Regions from separate parts of the Priestia sp. FW507-14D1A genome, predicted to be linked through region 2. Evidence: riboswitches for the same ligand, from Rfam matches in the RefSeq annotation. Region 2 holds a riboswitch; each other region holds the start of a gene.
The links. Region 2 has a riboswitch for cyclic di-AMP ahead of AC3WJG_RS03545 (potassium channel family protein). Riboswitches for the same ligand answer to the same signal wherever they lie in the genome.
Positions count from the first base shown of each region.

Region 1 (3,261 bases), 130 kb from region 2:
TGGAGGCTGGATGACGGATTATCTGTCTGAATCACAGGTGGTAGATTTAATTAAATACGTGGATGAAATTAATTTAAAACACGGAGCAACCGATACGATTACGGATCCGTTAACTGATAAAGTTCGTGAAATTGAAAAACGCGGATACGCAGCAGGATTAAAGCTATTGCGTGCCCAAGTGCGTCATTTAGGAACAGAGCAAAATTTAGAAATTTTAAAAAGCATTTATGAATATTTAAAAGAAAAAATTGATATGCAGTATAAAACGGAAGTAGCCGATTTAATAACAGAAAAAGAAGATGGTCAGCATATCGTGCGCGGTATTGAATTGAAAAATGGTGAAAGAATTACGGCTGATAAAGTGGTGGTTTCACCAGGTCGAGACGGCTCGAAGTGGATGAGCGACTTACTAAAAAAACGTCGTTTAAAAATGATTAACAATCAAGTGGACATCGGCGTTCGAGTAGAAACATCCAACGTTGTTATGGAAGAAATCAACAAGCACTTGTACGAAGGGAAATTCATTTACAATACGTCCGTAGGTACAAGAGTTAGAACGTTTTGCAGCAATCCTTCAGGACATGTGGTAGTAGAGAATCATTCAGGTATTATGTTAGCAAATGGACACGCATACAAAGATCCGAAGCTTGGAAGTCAAAATACGAACTTTGCGCTGCTTGTTTCTCATAAATTTTCGGATCCATTTGATCAGCCGAACGAATATGCGCACGAAGTATCAAGATTAGCTAATATGCTGTCAAACGGGGGCTTAGTTGTTCAAAAGTATGGAGATATTTTAAAGGGCCGTCGTTCAACAGCGACTCGAATTAAAGAGGGCTTTTTAGAACCAACGTTAAAAGAAGCTGTACCGGGTGACTTAGGCTTAGTGCTTCCTTACAATACGATGAAAAGCTTAATTGAAATGACAGAAGCACTGGATCATGTAACGCCTGGGTTAGCATCTGAACATACGCTGTTTTACGGTGTGGAAGCGAAATTTTACTCAGCCCGTCCGAAGTTAAATGATAAGTTTGAAACTGAAATTTCCGGTTTATACGTGGGAGGAGACGGAGCTGGTATTACGCGAGGACTCGCGCAGGCAAGTGCGTGCGGTGTGTGGGTAGCGCGTGACATTGTTGAAAAATTAAAGAATCGTAAAGCAAGTTCTGAACCTGTTACTGTATAAAAAAAGAGGCCGTCACGGCCTCTTTTTTTATATGTGTTAAATAACGAAAGCGAATAAGTAAAAAGTAAAGAACTTATACCCCTCCAACTCCGATAGTTTTATATGATAATTACTCGCTCTTTTTTAAAAGGTATTACGGCATCCATATTTCTATCGTGAGCAGAATTAAATAGAATAAGGCGAATTGACAATGTCCATTTATTTCTATCAACAAATTCAGTGAAATTTCAGAGAATTTATATCAAGCAATACAAGGATAAAATCAACAGTTGGAAAGAGTTATTTTTTGTTGAGTAAAATATTTATGAAAGCAGTAAAGTACGCGGATATTAGAATAATTATGCAAATTTATGAATGTGATTTAATGAAAAGAAAGTTCACTTTACAAACTATTTTTTGAATTAATTTTTTATCCATTAGATTTTAAGTCTTGTTAAATAACTGTTTGTGGTTTATTGGAATATGATGTAAATATTTTAAAATATAACAATGCTCAACTTTTTATGATAAAATCCTGCATTATTTTTGAATAAAAACTTGACAGAAACATATAAAATGAATTTTAATTAAAGTAAGAATTATTATCATGCAAAAATATTAAAGAAAATTATTTGCTTAATCTCTTTTGTTTTATAAGAGAACGGGGGACCCATATTTGTGCGTAGTGTACTTGGGGTGAATCTTGAATAAATCAAGTAGGGTAACTCACGTACCCGAATCCGACAGCTAACTCCGTAAGCATTCAGTGAGGGAATAACAGGTCTATGAAACCATGATATTCTCATGGTTTTTTGTATAGATAAAAATATTCTTAAACTATTAATCTGAAAATTTTTAATATATTGTATATTTTGAGTGTTACCGCTCTCAATGCATGGTAAAATAAGTATGGTAGTTAGAATCATTCTAATATAATTTATTTACGGGAGGTAAATCTATGAAGCTATCGACAAAGATTATTATCGCGCTAATTGCTGGTGCTGTTGTGGGAGTGTTGATCAATGCTTTTGCTCCAAGTGCTTTTGCTCCGCTGGACAAGTACTTGTTTACACCGCTTGGCCAAATTTTCTTAAGCTTAATTAAAATGCTTGTTGTACCAATTGTGTTTTTCTCTATCACGTTAGGTGTAGCAGGTTTAGGAGATCCTAAAAAACTAGGAAGAATCGGGGCTAAAACAGTTTCCTACTTCCTAGTTACAACAACCGTTGCTATTATTATTGGTTTAATTTTAGCGTATGCAATTAAACCGGGTACGTTTGGATCTTTTGATACAAAAAACGCTTCTTTTGAAGCCGAAAAAGCACCGCCGGTTGGAGAGACATTCTTAAATATGATTCCAGTCAACCCAATCCAAGCGATGGCTGAAGGGAATATGCTTCAACTTATCGTTTTCTCTATCTTTATCGGTTTTGGTATTACGATGCTTGGAAATAAAACAAAAGGGCTTTACAATTTACTTGAGCAAGGCAATGAATTGATGATGTATCTTGTAAATCTAGTGATGAAGTTTGCTCCTTACGGAACATTTGGACTTCTTGCAACCGCGGTTGGAAGTCAAGGCTGGGAGGCAATTAAAGCGATGGGGCTGTACATGATTGTAGTCGTGCTCGCACTGTTTATCCATTCGATTGTAACATATGGAGGATCAGTCGCTCTTATGGCGAGACGTAACCCTATTGAATTTTTTAAAGGTTTTGCTCCTGCGATGACAGTTGGATTCAGTACATCGAGCAGTAATGCAACGCTTCCGATTTCAATGAATGTGGCTCAAAAAAACCTTCGTGTCCCGGAGTCCATCAGCAGTTTTGTTCAGCCGTTAGGTGCTACCATTAACATGGACGGGACGGCAATTATGCAAGGTGTAGCGACTATTTTTATTGCACAAGTATACGGTGTTGACCTGTCGCTGGGTGCTCTTGTGACGGTTGTATTGACAGCGGTGCTTGCTAGTATTGGTACAGCAGGTGTGCCGGGAGTTGGTCTCATTATGCTAGCAATGGTATTGAGTTCGGTTGGCTTGCCTGTAGCAGGTATCGGATTGATTATTGGAATTGATCGCTTGCTTGACATGCTTC
Region 1 covers NZ_JBYSWQ010000001.1:718,562-721,822, reverse strand. The annotation lists gene AC3WJG_RS04220 (NAD(P)/FAD-dependent oxidoreductase) at 1-1,186, shown strand, start outside; cyclic di-AMP (ydaO/yuaA leader) riboswitch at 1,789-1,943, shown strand; gene AC3WJG_RS04215 (dicarboxylate/amino acid:cation symporter) at 2,124-3,261, shown strand, end outside.
Region 1: linked by a shared signal. The riboswitch ahead of AC3WJG_RS04215 (dicarboxylate/amino acid:cation symporter) and the one ahead of AC3WJG_RS03545 (potassium channel family protein) in region 2 are both predicted to bind cyclic di-AMP.

Region 2 (3,261 bases):
TTTATCTCCTTCTTTTATAGATGTTTTAAAAAAACAGCACATCGGAGAGAGTAGTGAGCCCATTAAAATGGGTAAAGTCTATTATATTCTTATTTTAAAACAAAAAGATAAAAAAACGGAATTAGAAGTCAGAGAAGAAATGATGAAAGAACTTGTTTTGAATCATATCAACCGGTATATCCAGGATCAACTGCCAAGGTTTCACGTGACGTTCAGCCTTAGGTAGTTTCCTTTTATATAGATTGATTGTTTTCAAAAAACAAGCAGGTAAAAGAGCTTTCTATTAATAGAGAGCTCTTTTACATTTTTAAGTAGACAGAAATGTCGGCACCTGATAAAATGAAGTTGTAAAACTTTCATTATTCGGAAAATTTATACCCTCCAGCTTTGGAGGGTTATTTTTTATGCTGTTGGACGAATAAAAGAGGCTGGGACAAAAGTAGTTTAGTGGAAAGAAAATCCGAACGATCAATCCAATCGTTCGGATTTTTTCGTTACGTTTCAATCACTTTTCGTCTTTTAAATGACTTAATAATGCAGGAACCATCTCTACGTGAGAAAGGGCGATGTGTGAAATCGTTTTGGCATAAGGTGTAATTTCGTTAATAAATTGTTCGAGTACGTGCAGGTGAGGAAGCTGAAGCTTTGTAATAAAGCAGGCTTGCCCGGCGATGCGTTCACAGAATAAAGCGTAGGGATACTGAGAAATAAATCGTTTAAAACGCTCGTGCTCTCCGTTTTTCATCGTTACTTCAATAAAACACGACACGGGCAAATGCAGCTTTTCATAATCAATATCAATCGTATACCCTTTTATAACACCAAAGCTCTCTAGCTGCCTTACTCGCTCTGCCACCGAAGGAGGGGACAAGTTAATTTGTTTTCCTAGCTCTCGTAAGGAAAGGCGGCTGTTTTGCTGCAGCGCCTGCAAAATCGATAAATCAATTTCATCAATTTTCAATTGAAAACCTTCTTTCTCATTAACGTTTCATTTGATTAGTAATAGTAGATAAGATGTTTTATATGTAATCTGAAATTTCCATTTTTCTTACTATAATAATTAAAAAGGAGTGAGTAAAAAATGGCAAGAGTTTTGTTAGCAAACGAAGAGGGAACAAATTTTGAAAAAGCATTGAATTTAATTCCGCATGTAAAAAGATTATACGATGAGCTTTACGACACGCTTTGGAACAGCGATATAGTAGAAAAAGAGACTAAGGAAAAAATAAGGCTTTATCTAGCAGGTGTTAACGGCTGTGAGACGTGTATGAGCATGTCATATGTAGGCGATGAGACGCTTAATCAAAAAGTGTTAAGAGAAAAAGAGCTGGAAGAAAAAGATCGACTGCTGTTTCGATTTATTGATGTATACCGGGTGCGTCCAAGGGAGTTAACGGATGCTGATATGGATCAATTAAAGAAATTTTACAGTGATACGCAGCTGTTAGAGCTTTTAGCTGTTATTAATTTATTTGATCAATTTCACAAAATGATTGTCAGTTTAGATTTATATGATTTTTGCAGCTTGCAGCGCAAGTGAGGTCTTTGCTAAAAATATCTTGACAGACAAAATTCACAGGAGTAAGATAGCTTTCGTGAAGTGAAACGTATCATGAATCGAATCGATTATTCTAAAAAATAGATCATAGATATTTGAATAAAAATCGCTTAATCCATTACGGAGCGGAGGACCCATTATTTACGCACATATTGTGCTCTGGGGTGAATCCTTAAAAAGGTAGGGTTACTCTTAAAACCCGAACCCGACAGCTAACTTCGCAAGCGTTTTGAGGGGGAAGAGTGTGAAAAAACACAGGAGCCTTCCTGTGTTTTTTTGCGCTTTTTTTAAGAAAAAGATGTAATTTTTTAGAAAAAGTATAAGCTAAGAGAACACACAGCAGTTGAAGAAAGGAATAAATACATTATGAAAAAACAGTTTGCTGTATTGGGATTAGGTCGTTTTGGAGGCAGTTTGGTTGAAGAGTTTGCTAATCTGGATGTGGATGTGCTCGCTATTGACCGCAATCAGGAGGTAGTAAATAAATTTAGCAATTCAGCTACATATGTTGTGCAAGCAAACGCGATTGATGAAGCTAGCTTAAAGGGGCTAGGTATCCGCAATGTTGATCATGCTCTTATTTCGTTTGGGGATGATATCGAAGCAAGCGTTCTCGCAACGATGCTTTTAAAAGATATGGGCGTTAAGCAAGTATGGGTAAAAGCAGTGAATATGTATCATCAAAAAGTGCTGGAGAAAATAGGAGCAGACAAAGTCATTCATCCTGAGCGTGATATTGCTAAACGTATTGCTCATCACGTAGTGTCAGAAAAAATCATTGATTACATTGAATTATCAAAGGATTATAGTATTGTCGAAATTGTCGCCTCTAAGAAACTTCATAATAAAACGCTGTTTGATTTAAACATTCGTGCCAAGTACGGCTGCAACATTATTGGCTTTCAGCGAAAAGACGGGGAAATGGTGATTTCGCCTACCGCGCATGAAATAATTGAACAAGGAGATATGCTGATTGTTATCGGACATAACCGCGATTTGAACCGTTTTGAAGAAGAAGGAGTTTAACTCATGAAAAAACAAATCATTAAACTCACCCCTCCGCAGCTGCTTGTCTCCATTTTTGGCGGAGGAATTATTATGGGTGCTCTTCTATTGATGATGCCTTTTTCTACTACTGAGCCAATCCGATGGGTAGACGCCCTTTTTACATCTACTTCCGCTATGACAGTGACCGGCTTAGCCGTCGTAGATACAGGTACGCGTTTTACCGTCATCGGTCAAACGATCATTATGCTGTTAATTCAAATAGGCGGTCTTGGCATTATGTCATTTGCCGTGTTGATTTTTATGATGCTAGGTAAAAAAATTGGATTTAAAGAGCGTATGCTCGTTCAGCAGGCATTAAATCAAACAAGCGTCGGCGGAGTTGTCCTGCTAGTTAAAAGGCTGTTTATCTTTTCATTTTTAATTGAGTTTATTGCACTTGTTTTTTTAGCGATACGCTGGGTTCCGGAATTCGGATGGTCTAAGGGGCTGTTCTTTAGCTTGTTTCATTCAATTTCAGCTTTTAATAACGCAGGGTTTGGACTACTGTCTGATAACTTAGTACAGTATGTTGGAGATCCTATTATTAACATAACGATTTCTTTTTTATTCATCATTGGCGGGTTAGGGTTTACCGTTCTTGCTGATATGTGGGTGAAAAAATCGTATAAAAAACTAACGTTGCATTCAAAAATTAT
Region 2 covers NZ_JBYSWQ010000001.1:592,831-596,091, reverse strand. The annotation lists gene AC3WJG_RS03560 (peptidyl-prolyl cis-trans isomerase) at 1-226, shown strand, start outside; gene AC3WJG_RS03555 (Lrp/AsnC family transcriptional regulator) at 506-961, opposite strand; gene AC3WJG_RS03550 (carboxymuconolactone decarboxylase family protein) at 1,082-1,540, shown strand; cyclic di-AMP (ydaO/yuaA leader) riboswitch at 1,656-1,800, shown strand; gene AC3WJG_RS03545 (potassium channel family protein) at 1,925-2,584, shown strand; gene AC3WJG_RS03540 (TrkH family potassium uptake protein) at 2,588-3,261, shown strand, end outside.

Region 3 (3,261 bases), on a different contig from region 2:
AAAAGAAATTTCAAATTGTACACCTGTGCGGAAAAGGCAATGTTGATACAAGCCTTGAAAAAGAGTCGGGCTACCGTCAGTTAGAATATGTAAATGAACAGCTTCCAGATGTTCTAGCGGCGACTGATTATGTGATTACACGCGGCGGATCAAATGCTATCTTTGAGTTTTTAGCCCTTCATAAACCGATGATGATTATTCCTTTGTCAAAAGCACAAAGCCGAGGAGATCAAATTTTAAATGCACAGTCCTTTAAGAAAAAAGGCTACTGTATGGTTGTGGAAGAAGAACAGTTAACAAAAGAAGTGTTTTTGCGTGAAGTAAATGAGCTTCAGCAGCAGGCAAGTACGATGAAGCGTACAATGCGTGAAGCAACAAAAACGGATGCCATTTCAATTCTTGTAAATGAAATTGAGAAAATGAGCTAAAAAAAGCGTTCTTATCGAGGAGATAAGAACGCTTTTTTCTTTGAATCTATTATTTTAAAATAATGAATAAACAGCAAAAAATAAAGTTTTTAAAATTTCAAAAAATGTTGTTGACAGTAAATTTTAACAGGAGTAAGATTACTCTCATGAAACGTTCCACAGTGAAACGCTGAGTCTTTCCTGAAAGAGAGGGAAAGAGCGGAGGACCCAATTACTAGGGGTGAATCTCATAATTGAGTAGGGTTACTTTCTTGACCCGAACCCGTCAGCTAACTTCGTAAGCGTTAAGAGAGAGGATGGTGTAATCGTGGCCGTTTTCTATAAAAGCGGATAGCGCGTTCCTTTCAAAATATAGGCGAAAGGAGCGTTAACATGCATTTATCTAAGCAAATGATTCAAATGATTGAATATCGTGCAATATGTGATCAGCAATCTTTTGATCTAGCAAACCGCTATTTGTCTATGTTAGCTAATCAAAGTATTAAACGCAGCAGTAAAAACCATAATTAAGTCTAAAAATTAAATAATAAATATACGCTTAATCAATTATGAGCGGGGGACCCAATATTTTGTACGTATGTACTAGGGGTGAATCTCTTAACTGAGTAGGGTTACTTCCATAACCCGAATCCGACAGCTAACTCCGTAAGCGTTTTGGGAGTGAAAAAATTCGTGTCGATCACGGCTTATTTGTCGTGCATTAAACCGCGGAAGAGGACTCTCTTCTGCGGTTTTTTTATGGGAAAATAGGAGAGCAGCTTATGTCTGCACCGTAAAGAGGATATAGTAGGGCTTTTAAAACGAGATCAACAATACGTGAGGAATAATCAAAGATAACCTTTCGCTGCTAGCTCACTTGGGCGTGATGCTTTACGCACGGTAACAGTCACTACGCTTAATTATTGGTGGTAAGAAACAGTTAGGAGGGAGCAACTTGGATATAATCATGCTGGGAACGCTTGTCATATTAACAGCTGCTATGTACGGAATTATTTGCTGGTCGTCTCGTGTAGTAGACGAAAGAGAGGAGAAGTGAACGTGTCGTTCATTTTGCTAGGTATTTCAGTTCTCGTTTTAATTTATTTAGTATATGTACTGTTAAATCCAGAACAATTTTAATAAGCGGAGGAATAAAACGTGGGGATTTTTCTACTATCAGTTGCGCTGCTGCTTGTTTTTGTAGCGCTTATTGCAAAGCCCGTAGGTATTTATATAGCGAATGTGTTTTCAAACGATAAAAACACTAGCTTGGTAGGAAAGATAGAATCGGTGATGTTTAAAGCGGCAGGAATTAAAGGGCATAATCAGACGTGGAAGCAATATGCAATTGCTCTCGTTTTGGCGAATACGTTTATGATTTTTGTGGTGTATCTTATCTTCCGGTTTCAAGGAGTACTGCCGCTTAACCCAAGCCACATCAAAGGAATGGATCCGGCCCTTGCTTTTAACACGGCCATTAGTTTTATGACAAATACGAACTTGCAGCATTACAGCGGTGAATCAGGTTTGTCCTATTTCTCGCAGATGGCAGCCGTTGTATTTATGATGTTTGCTGCACCAGCAACGGCACTTGCAGTAGCAATCGCGTTTATTCGCGGGTTGGCAGGGAAGGAAATAGGAAACTTTTTTGTTGATTTTGTGAAATCAATTACGCGTGTTTTACTTCCTATCGCTTTTATAACCGGCATTTTATTTATGATTTCAGGTGTCCCTCAAACGTTAAGCGGAACGGTGACTGCCCATACATTAGAAGGGGCAACACAGCAAATAGCAAGGGGACCAGTTGCTTCTTTTCTTTCAATTAAAGAGCTAGGCAACAACGGAGGGGGATTTTTTGGTGTTAATTCAGCCCATCCATTTGAAAATCCTAACGCGTTGAGCAATGTATTACAAATTGTCCTTATGCTTTTATTGCCAACAGCACTTCCTTTTACGTACGGAAAAATGATCGGACAGCGTAAGCAAGGCCGCATCTTGTTTGTAGCGATGAGTATGCTGTTTATCGTTATTTTAAGCACAGCGTTTGTAACAGAGTGGGGCGGCAATCCAAGACTTGATGCTTTTCATCTAAATGAAGCGAGCGGTTATATGGAAGGCAAAGAAGTTCGTTTTGGTGTCGGTATGTCGACGCTTTACGCCATCGTGACGACAGCAAGTGAAACAGGTGCGGTCAACACCATGCACGATACCCTTACACCTCTTACCGGGTTGTTAACGCTTGGAAATATGATGTTAAATACCGTATTTGGCGGTGTCGGAGCAGGATTTATGAATGTCATGATGTACGTCATCATCGCCGTATTTTTATCAGGTTTAATGGTTGGAAGAACACCAGAATACGTAGGTAAAAAAATTGAAGGAAAAGAAATGAAGCTCATCGCCGTGACGCTTATTCTGCAGCCGCTGCTAATTTTAGGAGGAACAGCCGTAGCGCTAACTACTCATTTAGGAATAGAAGGTATATCAAACCCAGGCTTTCACGGGTTAAGCCAGGCACTGTATGAATTTACATCATCAGCAGCAAACAATGGCTCTGGTTTTGAAGGACTCGGTGACGCAACTCCGTTTTGGAACATTTCTACGGGAATTGTTATGTATATTGGACGCTATTTCGGACTAATTACGATGCTGGCGGTATCGAGCTCACTAGCATCTAAGCAGCTTGTTCCTGAAACACCTGGGACATTTAAAACGGATACGTCTTTATTTAGCGGCATTTTAATTGGAACTACCGTTATTGTAGGGGCACTTACGTTTTTCCCAGTGCTTGTACTTGGGCCGGTTGCTGAGTATTTGACACTGTAATCAAGAAAGCGGAGGATTATAATGAATA
Region 3 covers NZ_JBYSWQ010000007.1:70,670-73,930, forward strand. The annotation lists gene murG (undecaprenyldiphospho-muramoylpentapeptide beta-N-acetylglucosaminyltransferase) at 1-428, shown strand, start outside; cyclic di-AMP (ydaO/yuaA leader) riboswitch at 586-728, shown strand; gene AC3WJG_RS21545 (hypothetical protein) at 801-938, shown strand; cyclic di-AMP (ydaO/yuaA leader) riboswitch at 954-1,096, shown strand; gene kdpF (K(+)-transporting ATPase subunit F) at 1,467-1,547, shown strand; gene kdpA (potassium-transporting ATPase subunit KdpA) at 1,572-3,233, shown strand; gene kdpB (potassium-transporting ATPase subunit KdpB) at 3,255-3,261, shown strand, end outside.
Region 3: linked by a shared signal. The riboswitch ahead of kdpF (K(+)-transporting ATPase subunit F) and the one ahead of AC3WJG_RS03545 (potassium channel family protein) in region 2 are both predicted to bind cyclic di-AMP.